One region of the Paenibacillus mobilis genome, then DNA from elsewhere that is predicted to be linked to it. Evidence: predicted binding sites of a transcription regulator. Region 1 holds the regulator's gene; the other holds the start of a gene.
What was found. Region 1 encodes Rex, which represses fermentation and respiration genes when NADH is low (regulators of the CRP and FNR family bind a similar motif). Its sites were predicted from a motif close to TTGTGAAATATTTCACAA; they were not measured.
Positions count from the first base shown of each region.

Region 2: the regulator Rex is predicted to act here: its motif matches at 3,429-3,446, upstream of pflB (formate C-acetyltransferase).

Region 1 is NZ_JBZCMS010000002.1:370,159-377,908, forward strand. It holds gene AC3ZPD_RS04870 (asparaginase) at 1-573, opposite strand, end outside; gene AC3ZPD_RS04875 (cell wall elongation regulator TseB-like domain-containing protein) at 921-1,406, opposite strand; gene AC3ZPD_RS04880 (amidohydrolase) at 1,461-2,759, opposite strand; gene AC3ZPD_RS04885 (redox-sensing transcriptional repressor Rex) at 2,749-3,396, opposite strand; gene dinG (ATP-dependent DNA helicase DinG) at 3,398-6,286, opposite strand; gene AC3ZPD_RS04895 (hypothetical protein) at 6,453-7,082, opposite strand; gene panD (aspartate 1-decarboxylase) at 7,268-7,651, opposite strand; gene panC (pantoate--beta-alanine ligase) at 7,644-7,750, opposite strand, start outside.
Region 2 is NZ_JBZCMS010000002.1:516,589-524,338, forward strand. It holds gene AC3ZPD_RS05655 (extracellular solute-binding protein) at 1-49, opposite strand, end outside; gene pflA (pyruvate formate-lyase-activating protein) at 239-1,000, opposite strand; gene pflB (formate C-acetyltransferase) at 1,094-3,355, opposite strand; gene adhE (bifunctional acetaldehyde-CoA/alcohol dehydrogenase) at 3,672-6,296, opposite strand; gene AC3ZPD_RS05675 (Crp/Fnr family transcriptional regulator) at 6,779-7,495, shown strand; gene AC3ZPD_RS05680 (hypothetical protein) at 7,645-7,750, opposite strand, start outside.

The DNA.
Region 1 (7,750 bases):
GGTTTTGCCGCTGGCCGCCAGCTTGATTGCGTTGTAAAGATTGGCGGGAGCATCTGTGCCGATAACCGTCCAGGGTCTCATGGAACCGGTGACAACTACCGGTTTTGGACTTTGCACAGTCAAATCCAGGAAATAAGCGATTTCCTCCATCGTATCCGTTCCGCTCGTCACTACGACACCGTCCTGGGTTTTAAGGGCCTCGTCGACCTTCAGGGACAAATCGTAAAGCTGCTCCATGGAATATGCGCTTGAGCCCGAGTTACCGAACTGATAAGTGCTGACCTCAGCGATCTGGTCTTTGTTCGGCAGGGATTTCACCAAGTCTTCAATAGGCAGAGAACCTGCCCGGTATGTATCGAAGCTTGTTTCATCCGTCGATTTACCGGCCATCGTTCCTCCGGTCGCGATCACTTCCACTTTGGGCAGCTTCTTAACTATGCCGGTTGTAGAAGTAACGGCCGCCGTCTCAGCAGCCGCAGATACAGGTGATAAATACAAGTGGGGCAGAAAAAATGACACAGCTAATCCCGTCGCAAGCAGCACCCTCAAACTTTTTACTTTTCCCCTCTTCATCCTATCATCCTCCACCTAATAATTTGTTAACTGAATGTCAGGTTTCATAACCTAATGTTCATTAACTTGAGAGGATTATATTTTAATGTCATAAAATATGACAATACCGGGATTCCGGCAAGAAAGCGCTTAATTTATTTCTTTCTTCGCTTTATTGCGGTAATACAAGAAAATACCATTCAATTTTGTTTTTCCTCCACCTTTATCTACTTCATCTCTATTGCCATCCATTCTACAAAAAAACCGGCAACCCCCTCTCTGCCCCGCTGGGCATTTGAAAGGAGTTTGCCGGATCTAATCCATACGGACTTTCTAAATATTTCCGTATTCTCTGCAAAGGTGCCAAACTAACGGTTTGGCAGCGTAAATTCCTCGGTCAGCGCTTCTCCGTTAGAAAAACTGAAGAACCTGTAATAATAGTGATCTTTCTCTTTATAATAAAGCTGCCAGACATACTGGCTATTATATACGCCGGGTACAAGTCGTTTGATATCCGCCTCAGGCATTAATGCTTTAATTTTGGCCTGGATCGCCTTTTTGGTTGAGCTCGCGGAGACCTGCTCCGTATGCGCAGGCTGACCGTCCTGAAGCCACACCATGATAGGTTCTCCCGAACCGTTGGTGCCTTCAACGACCCAGCAGACCCCGTCCCACACCGATTTGCTGACCCCGATCGTTTTGACCAGCCCAGCTTCCTGTTTGGCCCGGAGAATGGCCGCATCCTCCTGCTTCCAGGTGTCCTGCATAATGTATACATAATAACGGTACATCCCAAAAGCCAAAGCCGCCGCAATGACGATTACGGCGAGAATCCATTTTGTTTTTGTTTTCAAACCTGTTTTTCACCTCTCTCCTTGCCTCCGCTTGCTCTGAAGCCGGGAATGGGATCAGCGGGCAAGGAGACCTTCAAATGCCTGTTGAGCTTCAAAGCGAATACGCTGTTCGTCCAAAGTCAGGCATTCGCCGTGTTTGACCACTTGCCGTCCGTCGACCCATACATGCTCTACGTCCTTCGCACCGGCAGAGTAAACGACATGCGAAATATAATCGGTTTTTGGCAGGAAATGAGCTTGCTCAGTATTCAAAGCGATAAAATCGGCTTTCATACCGGACGCCAATTTGCCTGTTTCCTGAAGGAACAGTGACTTAGCACCGTATTCCGTCCCCATTTTCAGCGCCTCAAGCGCCGGAACCGCGGTAGGATCACCGGATACCCCTTTATGAATTAAAGCTGCCAGACGGATTTCCTCCAGCATGTCTAGGTTGTTATTGCTGGCAGGGCCGTCCGTTCCCAAGGAAACCGTGACGCCTGCTTTCAGCAGGTCCACAACTCTCGCTACCCCGCTGGCCAGCTTCAAGTTGCTGCCGGGATTGTGAGAAACTCCTACGTTATTTTCGGCAAGGATTTGAATTTCTTCATCCAGCAGATGAACCGCATGAGCAACAAGCGAAGGTCTGGAGAACAAACCTATTTTCAGCAGATGCTCGACCGGACGCACGCCGTAATCCCTGACGTTCTGCTCCACCTCGGTTATCGTTTCCGACATGTGCGTGTGCAAAGGGAGATCCAGATCATGCGCAGCTTGTACGATCTTTTCGATATAATCGGGCGGACAAGTATAAGGGGCATGCGGAGACATCATCGCCGTAATGCGTCCGTCTGCCGCTCCATGCCACCGCTTCGCAAAACTGACCGCGTCCTGAAGTTTGGCCGTCTGCACTTCCGGCGGGCAAAGACCGATGACGCCCCGTGTCAGGACAGCACGGATGCCGCTTTGTTCCGCAACTTTACCTACCTGGTCCATATGATCGTACATATCCAGGAAAGTGGTAGTTCCGCCTTTCAGCATTTCAAGAACGGAAAGCGCCGTACCTTTGTAAACGTCCTCGCTGGTAAATTTGGCTTCCATCGGCCACATTTTTTCCTGCAGCCACACCTGGAGGGCCAGATCGTCGCCATAACCGCGCAGCAGAGACATTGCCGCATGCCCGTGAGTATTAACCAGGCCTGGCAGGAACAGAAGGCCCGATCCGTCAAAGCTTTCCGTCATCTCTTCGCCTTCCGGCAGCGTTTCCCCGATGTATTGAATACGGTCGTCCTCCACCAGCATATAACCGGTAAGCACCGGTTTATCCGGGTTCATAACCGCGAAAGTTCCGTTTTTAATCAACCATTTACGACTCATTTGAAATTTCCTTTCCCTGATCCAAATAATAAGCCAAGCTGAGCAGATCGGTGGTAAAATCCGCCGCATGCACGCGGACCCCGGCCGGTACCTTCAAAATGACCGGCGCAAAGTTCAGAATGGCCTGAATGCCCGCCTCTACGAGCTGATCCGCGACGCGCTGGGCTTCCCAGTGAGGAACCGTAATGATCCCGATACGGATCCCGAGGTTTTTGACGGTTTCTGTCAGCTCCGAAATAGGCTGTACCGTCAAATAATTGATCTGGCTGCCGATTTTGGCTTCCGCAGCATCGAAGACCGCCACAATCTTCATATTGTCTTTCAGATACATATTGTAGTTGGAGAGGGCCTGGCCGAGATTACCGGCACCTACCAGCGCTACGCTGATCTCCTGATCCAGGTTCAGGATCTGGCGGATTTTTTCAATCAGGTAACCCACATCGTAGCCGATGCCTTTGCGCCCGAAATCTCCGAAATAGGCGAGATCCTTACGGATTTGGGCCGGATTAAGATCCAGGTTTTGTCCGAGCTCTTGCGAGGATACCGTCATGACGTCACGGTTTTGCAGTTCGTTTAAATACCGCAGGTAAACCGGCATACGCCGGACGACGGCATCCGATATTTTTTCCGATTTCATGTTATTCACCCTTTGCTGCGCCTGATTCGGCGCCATTTTCCGTAGGTTCCAGCCACTCCGTGATCCGGGGAACCATCTGGCTCAGCGGCATATGCTCCATTTTGGGTCCCGGCAGGGAATAAAGAAAATATTTGCCGTAATAGGAGTCCAGAATACGCGTATCGTACACAATGACGATACCTTTATCTCTTGAAGAGCGTACCAGTCGGCCAAAACCCTGCTTAAAGCGGATAACCGCCTGAGGAACCGACAGCTTGGTAAACGGATTTTTCTTTTGCTGCTGCAGCCGTTCGCTTTTCGCTTCGACCAGCGGATGGTTTGGCGGCTGAAAAGGCAGCCGGACAATAGCAAGGCTGGTCAGTGCATCTCCGGGAATATCGACGCCTTCCCAAAAGCTGCTTGTGCCGAGCAGGACGGAAGCGTCTTTGTTCTGAAAACGCCGGGTCAGCTTGGTGCGGCTTCCGCTGTCCATGCCTTGGCCGATTACCGTTATATTATGCGCCGACAGCTGCTCTTTAAGCGGTTCATAGACCTGCTTCAGCATGCGGTATGAGGTGAACAGCACCAGCATTCTGCCTTTGGTCGCTACGGCCGACTCCGCAAGGGAATCTACAAGCGTATTCACAAAATGGGCATCCCCTACGCTGCCTTTGACGCTCGGAAAGTCGCGCGGAATGACCAGCAGCGCCTGCTCCCTGTAATTAAACGGGGAAGGCAAAATGGCGGTCAAAAGCCGGTCCTGTTCGCCTGCTTCCTGGAGCCCGAGCTGTTCGATCATGTACTGGAAGGACTTATCGACCGTCAAGGTCGCCGAGGTCATGACCACGCTTTTTTTCTTGTCAAAGAAATAAGTTTTGAGCTGTTCGCTGACATCGATCGGAACCGCGTAAAGCTGCAGCGATTTGCTGCGGTAATGGCCGTTGCCTTCCAGCCAATAAACCGTCTCCTCGCTGTCCAGCTTCATGAAGAAGCGCAGGGAATCCCGTTCGCTGCCCAAATCCTTCAGGAGTCCGCTGATATCCGTAAGCAGGCCTTCAACCCCGTAATCCTCCTGCTCCTCTTTGATCTCGGCCACCATACGTTCGCCTTTCCGCAGCACTTCGCTGATGGAGACATGGATCTGATGCTCCAGCCGGTTAAAGGTGTCCCATTGGTCAGGCCTTTGGGCGGGAAGCAGCCGTTTGACGAATTGCCCCGGCTCTCCCGGCGCCGCGTCGCTCCTCTCCGTCATCAGACCGAACAGAAGCTCGCTTAACTTGTCCCAGCTTTCCTTCACTTCAAGCAGAGCCGGATAAAACGAATCGATTGTTTCTGTCCAGCCGAGAGCCTTTTCCGATCCGGAGGAAGCAAGCTGCGTCCGGAGATTCGGAAACTGTCCGGTGCGGCTGTCCTTAAACAAACGGGTTAAAGTATGAATGATCGAAAAATATTTCATATGCAAACCCAGATGTTTGCCCGCCACGTCCTCCAAATGATGCGCCTCGTCGATGACCAGACGTTCATAAGAAGGCAGCAGCTGATGGCCGGCCTGAATGTCGGTAAAAAGCTTGGAGTGGTTGGTAATTATAACATCCGCTACGCTGGCTTCGTGTTTGGCCCGATGATAAAAACACTTCCTGAAAAAGGGGCAGGAGCGTCCTAAACAGGAATCCGATTCGCTGGCAACCGTTTCCCAGAAATCACCGCCGCGTCCCAAATTCAGTTCCTCGTCGTCACCGGTTTCGGTTTGGCTGAGCCAGATGATCATTTGGGCCGCCGTGATGCTGTCTTCCTTCGGACTTGCAAAATCGCGCCGGCTCAGCTTGTGCTCGAATTTACGCAGGCACAAATAATGCTGTCTGCCTTTAAATACCGCCGCGCGAAACGGAAAAGGCACCGCTTCCGTCAGCAAAGGAATATCCCTTTCCCGTAGCTGCTCCTGCAGGTTGATGGTATGGGTGCTCACCATGACCTTCTCCCCGGTTTTTACCGCGGAATAAATGGCGGGCAGCAGATAGCCGAGCGATTTGCCCGTTCCGGTTCCGGCCTCCACCAGAAGATGCTTATCCTCGTCAAAAGCCTGCTCCACCTGACTGAGCATAATCTTTTGCGCTTCCCGTTCCTCATAAAACGGCAGCTTCTCCTTCAGGTTTCCCTGAACTTCCTCTAAAAATTGCTCAAAACTGACCTGGGACAGCGGATTGTCGTCAAATTCATGGCGGGCCGGCAAAATATCCATCCAGTCCTCATTGCGCATCGCAAACTGGCGGTAATAAATAAAACCCGCGTCATCCGTCTGATCTGCCTGGCTTTCCCGCTCCGTCAGCAAAGCGTCGAAAAACCAGCCCAAATCGCTGTCCTCGGCGGCAAACAAATCCGTCAGACGCTGGATAGTGATCAGCGGCAGCTCCGCAAGTTCATCCAAACATTTCAGAAAAATAAGCGCGGTTGCCGTGGCATCGCTGTCCGCCTGATGCGGCCGGTCATGGCTGAGTCCAAATTCGGCGCTCACCAGCCCAAGCTGATAAGAATTTAATGAAGGAAAACATATCTTCAAAAAATCCATCGTATCGAGAATCCGTCCCGTAAAAGGCAGATACCCACAGCTGTCCAAAGCCTGCTGCAAAAAATGAAAATCAAATGCTACATTATGACCCACCAAAACGACGTCATCCAATAGCGGCACCATCTCCATCATCACTTCGTCGATGGAGGGCGCTTCGGCGACGTCCTCTTCCGTAATGCCTGTTAAGCCTGTAATAAAGGGAGGGATGGGCACTCCCGGTTTGACATAAGAAGAATAGACCTGCGAGATGGTGGAATCATGATCTATGATGGCAAGCCCTACCTGAATAATTTCGTCGGTGGACTGATTACCCGTAGTTTCAAAATCGAGTACGGCATACTTCATTGGTTGCAAAATCCCTTTCTTTCGGGTCTATCACCTAGCATATCAAAAAAAACAACGTTTGAAAATTAAACGAAATCCGCTTTTGGGAAAATAAGCACTTGCTTTAGGCCGGAATAACCGGTCAAAAAAACGATGCGTTATCAAACGCATCGTTCCAGAGCCGGATTCACATAAAGGCGTGCAGCTGGCTTTCAAATTGGTACGTCCCCCGGTTGGCCATGCATGCCTCCAGATTGGCCAGCGGCTCGGGCAGGCTCGGATCCAGCTTGTAGGCGGTCAGAAAAAAGCCCCGCGCTTTCTCTATCCGGTTGTCCATGGCCGCGATGCAGCCAAGGGCATTACAGCAGATCGCTTTTAGCTTTTTGTCTTTGCCGTGCGTAAAAATATGGCTGAAGTAACCTGCCGCGTTTTTCCGGTCATCCAGGTGCACGCAGCAAACGGCCAGAAACAATAAGGGCAGAGGATTATCCGGATATAGCGAAGAAGCGTGTTCAAACTGCTTTGATGCTTGTTCGTACATCTGAAGCGAAAAATACCCCTGCCCTTTTACGAAGGGGCCGCCTTCCATTTCCACGATTTTCAGGTGGTTCGGCGATTCGAAATCCCCGCATTTCCGGCGGATCTCCCCCATTTTTTCCTCGAAAGACATCCATTCCTCGATAATGCCGTCACTCATTTGCTTCAAAAGTTTCCATTTCATGCCCAGCGCTTCCTTCAGATCGCCTTCCGCATCGGGATAACGGCTGGCGATTTCATCCAGCGTGCTGTTCATTTCCGCAAAGATATGTTCAAACATTATCTCACCTCATCCTGAACAAAATGAAATCAGTGCGAAACTGAACCAATTTCAGGTTTGCTGCATGGGGAAATTGATTCAGGCTTATCTTCATTTTTTGTTCAAGAAGGCTTTTTCATTCCACGGCCCATTTATTACATAACCGGACCAAGCTTTCTCTGGCAAAGACCAGAGGCTCCCTCGATTTAACGGATCGTGGCGTGCAGCTCACGGTCTGCGGATTCAGCCGGCCGGTTGTTTTCATCCACGAACACGACGGTCGGCTTGTGCATTTTCAACTCCTCGGAAGAAAGCTGGGCATAAGAGATAATAATAACATTGTCGCCGGGCTGCACCAGGCGGGCCGCCGCACCGTTCAGACAAATTACGCCGCTGCCGCGCGGGCCGGTAATTACATAAGTCTCCAGTCGCGCACCGTTGTTGTTGTTGACGATCTGGACTTTTTCATTTTCAAGCAAATCGGCGGCTTCCATCAAATCTTCATCGATGGTAATGCTGCCGACATAGTTCAGGTTCGCTTCGGTGACGGTAGCACGGTGGATTTTGGATTTCATCATTGTTCTATACATGAAGAGCCACGTCCTTTTTCTGAAGTAACATATTGTCAATCAAGCGCGTGCTGCCAAATTTGACGGCCAAAGCGGTAATCAGGCCGCCTTGAACCTCTT
Region 2 (7,750 bases), 150 kb from region 1:
TCGTGGCCGCGAGGAACAGCGTGAGTAACAGAACCATGCTTTTCTTCATCTTCCAAAATCCCCCCGAATATTGATTTGTTTTACAAACTTATTATAATTTTAGGTCATCTGCCTTAGGAAGGAGGATATTTTTCTAATGGGGGGATAATATTATCCAAAACGCAAAAAAGAAAGCGGTTCAAACTCACATAAACTGTGAATTGACCGCTTTTATGTCATTCTATATAACATGATTCTATCAGGAGGTTAAACCAATGACAGTTTTGTCCGTCGACACTTTTTTCATCCCCTGCTCCACCAGCTGATAAGCTCTGGCTACTTCTTCAGGATTAGGACTCGGCACCCCTTCAAGCGGATAAGCCCATTTCAAAGCTTCCCATTTGTAGATGCCCATTTGGTGATAAGGCAAAATTTCGAATTTCTCCACGGCGTTTAGACCGCCGATAAATCTTCCCAACTCAAGCAAATCCTCTTCGTCGGTGTTGATTCCAGGAACCAAGACGTGCCGGATCCACATCGGGCGCTTATGATCCGACAGCCACTCGGCCATCGCCAGCATCCGGTCGTTCGGTTTGCCGGTCAGCTTGATATGCTTCTCGTTGTTGATATGCTTTAGGTCCAGGAGAACCAGGTCGGTCACATCAAGCAGGTCCTTGATTTTATCCCCTTCGTTATAACCGTTTGTATCGAGGGTGGTATGAAGGTTCCAGCGTTCTTTCACGGCCCGGAACAATTCGGCCACGAAATGGGCCTGCAGCGTCGCTTCGCCGCCGGATACCGTCAAACCGCCCCCCGAAGAACGGTAATAATTAATGTAGGGTTCGATCTCGGCAAGTACTTCTTCCAGCGTCATATCCTTGCCACCTTCGAGATTCCAAGTGTCCGGGTTATGACAATACTGGCATTTCAGCAGGCAGCCCTGCATAAAGAGTACGAAACGAATTCCGGGGCCGTCGACCGTTCCGAAGGTTTCAAGTGAGTGTATGTGCCCTTTGATCATGTTACGTCATCCTTTCTGCAGGGACTGCAGGGAAATAGGGAAACCGGGCAACGCTGCTTTAGGTTTTGTTGCTGCCCAGGTTTGAAACAAATTTTACATGCCTTCGTGGAACGTTCTGTTGACTACGTCCAGCTGTTGCTCGCGGGTCAGCTTGATAAAGTTAACCGCATAACCGGATACGCGGATGGTCAATTGCGGATAGTTCTCCGGATGTTCCATCGCATCCAGCAGTTGTTCGCGGTCGAACACGTTGACATTGAGGTGATGCGCGTCGCTGCCGAAGTAGCCGTCCATCATCGCCACCAGGTTGTTTTTGCGGATATCGGTTTCTTTGCCGAGCGCTTTAGGCACAATGGAGAATGTGTTCGAAATGCCATCCAGACTGTGTTCATATGGCAGTTTGGCTACCGAGCTCAAGGAAGCGAGCGCGCCTTTTTTATCGCGGCCGTGCATCGGGTTTGCGCCTGGTGCAAACGGTTCGCCGGCTTTGCGTCCGTCAGGTGTTGTCCCTGTTTTCTTCCCGTACACCACGTTGGAGGTGATGGTCAGGATCGATTGGGTAGGCAAAGCGTTGCGGTACGTTTTATGTTTGCGGATCATGCTCATGAACGTTTCGACCAGGCTGACCGCAATGCTGTCGACACGGTCGTCGTTGTTGCCATAGCAAGGGAATTCGCCTTCGATTTCAAAATCAACGGCGATGCCGTTTTCGTTGCGGATCGGTTTGACTTTAGCGTATTTGATCGCGCTCAGGGAGTCAGCTACAACCGACAAGCCGGCGATGCCGCAAGCCATGGTGCGGAGGATGTCGCGGTCATGCAGCGCCATTTCAATCCGTTCGTAAGCATATCTGTCATGCATGTAGTGGATCACGTTCAGCGTATTCACATACAGTTTGGACAGCCATTCCATCATCGGCACAAACCGTTTCATCACTTCGTCATAGTCCAGATATTCGGAAGTAATGGCTGGGAATTCCGGCGCGACCTGCGTGCCGTATCTTTCGTCTTTACCGCCGTTGATGGCGTATAGCAAAGCTTTGGCCAGGTTGGCGCGCGCGCCGAAGAACTGCATTTGTTTGCCGATGCGCATAGCGGATACACAGCAGGCGATGCCGTAATCGTCGCCGTAGATCGGACGCATCAGATCGTCGTTTTCGTATTGGATCGAGCTGGTTTCAATGGAAACCTTGGCGCAATATTTTTTGAAAGCTTCAGGCAGTTTGTCGGACCAGAGAACCGTCAGGTTAGGTTCCGGAGCAGGTCCCAGGTTGTACAGGGTATGCAGGAAACGGAAGCTGTTTTTCGTAACTTTGGTTGTTCCGTTTACGGACATGCCGCCGATGGATTCCGTTACCCAGGTAGGGTCGCCGCTGTACAATTCGTTGTATTCAGGTGTTCTGAGGAACTTCACGATCCGCAGCTTCATCACGAAATGGTCAACCAGTTCCTGTGCTTGTTCTTCCGTCATTGTACCTTCGGCAAGGTCGCGTTCGATATAAGCGTCAAGGAAAGAAGATACACGGCCAAGCGACATGGCCGCGCCGTCTTGTTCCTTAACGGCTGCCAAATAGCCGAAGTACAGCCATTGGAAAGCTTCTTTAGCGTTGTTGGCCGGTCTGGAGATGTCAAAGCCGTACATTTCGCCAAGCTGCTTCAATTCGCCCAAAGCGCGGATTTGTTCGGACAGCTCTTCGCGGAGACGAATGACATCGACGTCCATCACGTCTACTTCCATATCTTTCAGTTCATCTTGTTTTTGTTTGATCAGGAAGTCTACCCCATACAAAGCTACGCGGCGGTAGTCGCCGATAATGCGGCCGCGGCCGTAAGCATCGGGCAAACCGGTGATGATGCCGGTATGACGGGCTGCTCTCATTTCAGCGGTATAAGCATCAAATACGCCTTGGTTATGCGTTTTGCGTACATTTGTATACAAGTCAACGATTTCTGGCGGAAGGTCGAAGCCGTAAGCTTTACAAGCCGTAATGACCATTCTCACGCCGCCGTTTGGACGAATCGTCCGTTGGAACGGAGCGGAGCCCTGCACGCCTACGATTTGTTCTTTGTCTTTATCCAGGAAACCCGGAGCATGCGAAGTGATCGTTGAAGGCGTGTTAACGTCTACGTCCAGAACACCGCCGGCATCTCTTTCTTTCTTGGACAGGTCGGATACGATTTCCCACAAAGCTTTGGTATTGGCCGTTGCGCCCTGCAAAAAAGATTCGTTTCCTTCATAAGGTTTGATGTTCGTATCGATGAAGTTGGCCGTATTGACCTCTCTCATCCATTTGCCCGGTTTAAAACCTCTCCAGGCGTTTTGTGCAGCTGCCGTTTCTTTTTCAATCACCGACATTTGTAATCCCTCCATTTATATAGTTTGGAGTACGAAGGCTTGAAGGTTATCCTCCGCCTCGAGATCCCTAATTTTGTGATTGATTTCACAACTCAGAGTCTGATGAGGCCAGTTCAAGGTTTACTTCAGCTGCCCCACCACTGTGTCCGGGATCTTTTATGGTTTCATCATAGCTTATCCCTGGTAAAAGGGATGTGACAAACATCACAGTTGCCGTGATGTTTGTCACTTTTTTCACAAATCTAGCGAGTTTGGTCCGTTATCGCAGCTTTATCTCTGTTGATGTCGACTAAGCCTGTACAGGCCTTGTTTCCGATTACTCTTCGAAACGTCCGTAGAAGGCGTCTCTGTAAACTTCAGCAAGCTCGGTCACCAGCGGCAGCTTTGGATTGGCGGTTGTGCATTGATCCTCGAAAGCGCGGTCTGCCAGATAATCCACGTTCGATTCAAAATCTTTTGGATCAAATCCGAGCGCCTGGAAGGTTTCCGGAATGCCCAGCTTTTTATTCAGTTCGCGGATGGCGTTGATCAGGCTCTTCACGCCTTCTTCCGTGGTGCGTGCAGGCAGTCCCAGGATGCGGGCGATTTCAGCATAACGCTGGTCGGCTACGAAGTTGGTGTATTTAGGCCAAGCCGCAAATTTCGTAGGTTTCTTCGCGTTGTAGCGGATGACGTGCGGCAGCAGGATTGCGTTGGTGCGACCGTGAGCGGTATGATATTGGCCGCCCCATTTATGCGCCAAGCTGTGGTTGATGCCGAGGAACGCATTGGCGAAGGCCATACCGGCCAAAGTCGAAGCGTTGTGCATTTTCTCACGGGCGAGTTTATCGCCGGTCAAAGCCGATTTTTCGAGATATTGGAACACCAGCTGAATCGCTTTAATCGCCAATCCGTCCGTATAGTCGTTCGCCATAACCGAAACATAAGCTTCGATCCCGTGGGTCAAAACGTCCATGCCGGTATCCGCAACGGCTACTTTTGGCAGGCTGTAGACGAATTCAGGGTCGATGATCGCAACGTCCGGCGTCAGCTCGTAATCGGCCAAAGGATATTTGGTGTTGCCGACTTCTTTATTAGTAATAACTGCAAACGGCGTGACTTCGGAACCTGTACCGGATGTTGTCGGGATCGCTACAAATTTTGCTTTTTGACCCAGACTAGGGTATTTGTAGGTCCGTTTGCGGATATCCATGAATTTCTGTTTCAGGTTGTGGAAATCGGTGTCCGGATATTCATAGAACAGCCACATGCCTTTCGCGGCATCCATTGGCGAACCGCCGCCGAGGGCGATGATGCAGTCCGGCTGGAATTTGGCCATCATTTCCGTACCGCGGGCAACGGTCGTGGTCGATGGATCCGGTTCAACGTCGGAGAACACCTCGATCGCTACAGGCGTTTGACGTTGACGGAGATAATGCTCCACTCTTTCCACATAACCGAGCTTCACCATCATCGGGTCGGTAACGATCATGACGCGGGTGATGTCCGGCATTTTGGCCAGGTATTGGGTCGCGCCTTTTTCAAAATAGATTTTGGAAGGTACTTTAAACCACTGCATGTTCACGGTACGATGGTTCACCCTTTTCACGTTGATCAGGTTGACGGCGGTCACGTTCGACGAAGTCGAGTTGCGTCCGTAAGATCCGCAGCCCAGCGTCAGCGACGGCAGGTTCGTGTTGTAGATATCGCCGATGCCGCCCTGCGAAGAAGGCTGGTTCACCAGGATCCGGCAGGTTGGCAGACGGTCCGAAAATTTCCGGATGATTTCATCGTTGTTCGAATGGATGACCGAAGAGTGTCCCATGCCGCCGAAGTGAACAACCTGTTCCGCAAGGTCGATGCCTTGATCGGCGGTTTTTACTTTATAGCAGGCCAGGACAGGGCTGAGCTTCTCGGCGGACAGCGGGAATTTAGGTCCTACGCCGTCAATTTCGGCGACAAGGATTTTGGTTCCGGCCGGCACCTGAATGCCGCACATTTCGGCGATTTTAACGGCTGGCTGACCGACGATTGCCGGATTAACGGCGCATTTCTCGGCCACAATGGCTCCGGCCGTCAGCTTGGCGGCTTCTTCTTTGTTGACGAAATAACAGCCGTTTGCGATCATTTTCTTCTTCACTTGGTCAAAAACAGGTTCTTCAATAATAACCGCTTGTTCGGAGGCACAGATCATGCCGTTGTCGAACGTTTTGGACAGGATCAAATCATTGACCGCCTGATCCAAATCAGCGCTTTTCTCAATGAAGCAAGGAACGTTACCAGGACCTACGCCGAGAGCCGGTTTGCCGCAGCTGTAAGCTGCCTTCACCATGGCGGAGCCGCCGGTGGCGAGAATGCAGGCTACGTCAGGATGATTCATCAAAGCGTTGGTGCGGTCCATGGAAGGCTGTTCGATCCACTGGATGCAATCGGCGGGAGCGCCATGTTTCACAGCGGCTTCCAGCAGGATTTTAGCGGCTTCGCGGCTGCATTCCTGTGCGGAAGGGTGAAAGCCGAAGATGATCGGGTTGCGTGTCTTAATGGCGATCAGCGCTTTGAAGATCGTCGTGGAAGTCGGATTCGTCACCGGTGTAATCCCCATGATAATGCCGACCGGCTCAGCGATCTTCTGGAAGCTTTCGTAAGGATTATCTTCGATGACGCCAACCGTTTTGTCATATTTGATGCTGTTCCAGATGTATTCGGTAGCAAACATGTTTTTGATGATTTTGTCTTCGTATACTCCGCGACCCGTTTCTTCAACGGCTTTCTTCGCGAGATACATGTGTTTGTCTAGTCCGGCCAGAGCCATCGCCTGCACAATGTCGTCGATTTGCTGCTGATCCATGCTCATGAAAACCTCGGAAGCTTTTTTCGCTTTGTCGATCAAACCTTGAATGTACTCCTGTGCAGGCTGTACTGCCTGCTTTACGTTTGAAGCTGCTTCATTTTTTACGGCCATCTCTCTCATCCTCCTGATAGTTTGAAAATTTTCTTTAGTTCCGGCGGAGCAGCCCGGCTGCCATTCTCCCAAAAAAAGTTTGTAACACTTTGTTACAAAGTATGCCGCGCCGAATCACCTTGGCGATCTTCTTTACGGATTCATCATATCATAGCCTCTTTGACTTTTGTAGTGAATTTTTTCACAAAGTTTGTCTGAATTGAAAACATGCTTTCGCTCTAGTTTCATGTTTGTGCTCTAGTTTCAATTTTTTTGCAGAATAACCTTTATAGTCAATCAAATCAATTACGGCCACTCCAAAATCATTTTTCCGTTTTTCGTGATCTAATATGCAGCTTTCTCCCCACTTTAAGTGAAAATAGTCACAATGTTTAAAATTTCGCCACTTTTTAGGCTTTAAAAAGCCCCAAATTACAAATAATACGGGTTATAATTAATTTAAAAATTTGAGAAAAATTTGGAGTACAAAGGGGAAACCAAAAATGAGCGAGCAAATGAACAGCGTTGAAGCCCAAGGGAATACGAGTTGTTTTTCGGAACAGAATTTCAATCGACTGCTTGTCATCATGAAAGACAAAAACTACGCCGAAGGTTCCCATCTGTTCTGGGAAGGCGATGTGTCGGATAAATTGTTCTACATCAAACGCGGACGCGTTAAAATGACCAAATCGACAGATGAAGGCAAAGAACTCATTCTATATATGTACGGACGCGGGGACCTGATCGGCCAGGCCGATCCGTTCTTCAGCTCGAAGCACAGCTTTACGGCGGAAGTCATTGAAGACTGCGAAGTCGGCATCGTGGAAAATAAAGACCTTGAAATTCTCATCTGCCAACACTGCGATTTTGCGATCGATTTTATGAAATGGATGGGCATTCACCACCGGCTGACGCAAACCAAATTCAGGGACCTGATGATGTACGGCAAACCGGGAGCGCTCTGCTCCACGCTGATCCGTCTTAGCAACACTTACGGGGAAAGACATGGCGACACGATTCTGATCAACAAAAAGATTACGCACACCGATCTTTCGAACATGATCGGCGCCACGCGCGAAAGCGTCAACCGGATGCTGAGCGACCTGCGCAAGAAAGACGCGCTGGAGTACGAAAACGGCATGATCGCCATCAAAGACCTCGTCATGCTGCAGGATATTTGCCACTGCGAGCTTTGTCCGAATGAAATCTGCCGGATCTGATGATCATCGGCATGATTCGTTGGAATAACCGGCTGATCCGTATGATTTCGAATAATAAAAGGCTGTTCCCGCTGATGAAGAACCAGGGGACAGCCTTTTTGCTTAACCGAATTGCGACGTAGAGTAAGCCGTAAAAGGGCACAGACGATTCAGACCTGACTTAATACAACCTCTATCTTATCGTTTGGATGAAGCAGCAGATCAAGTCCGCTGAGCAGAAGTTTCTTGTCGTTGAGCTTGACGGTCCATTGCTCG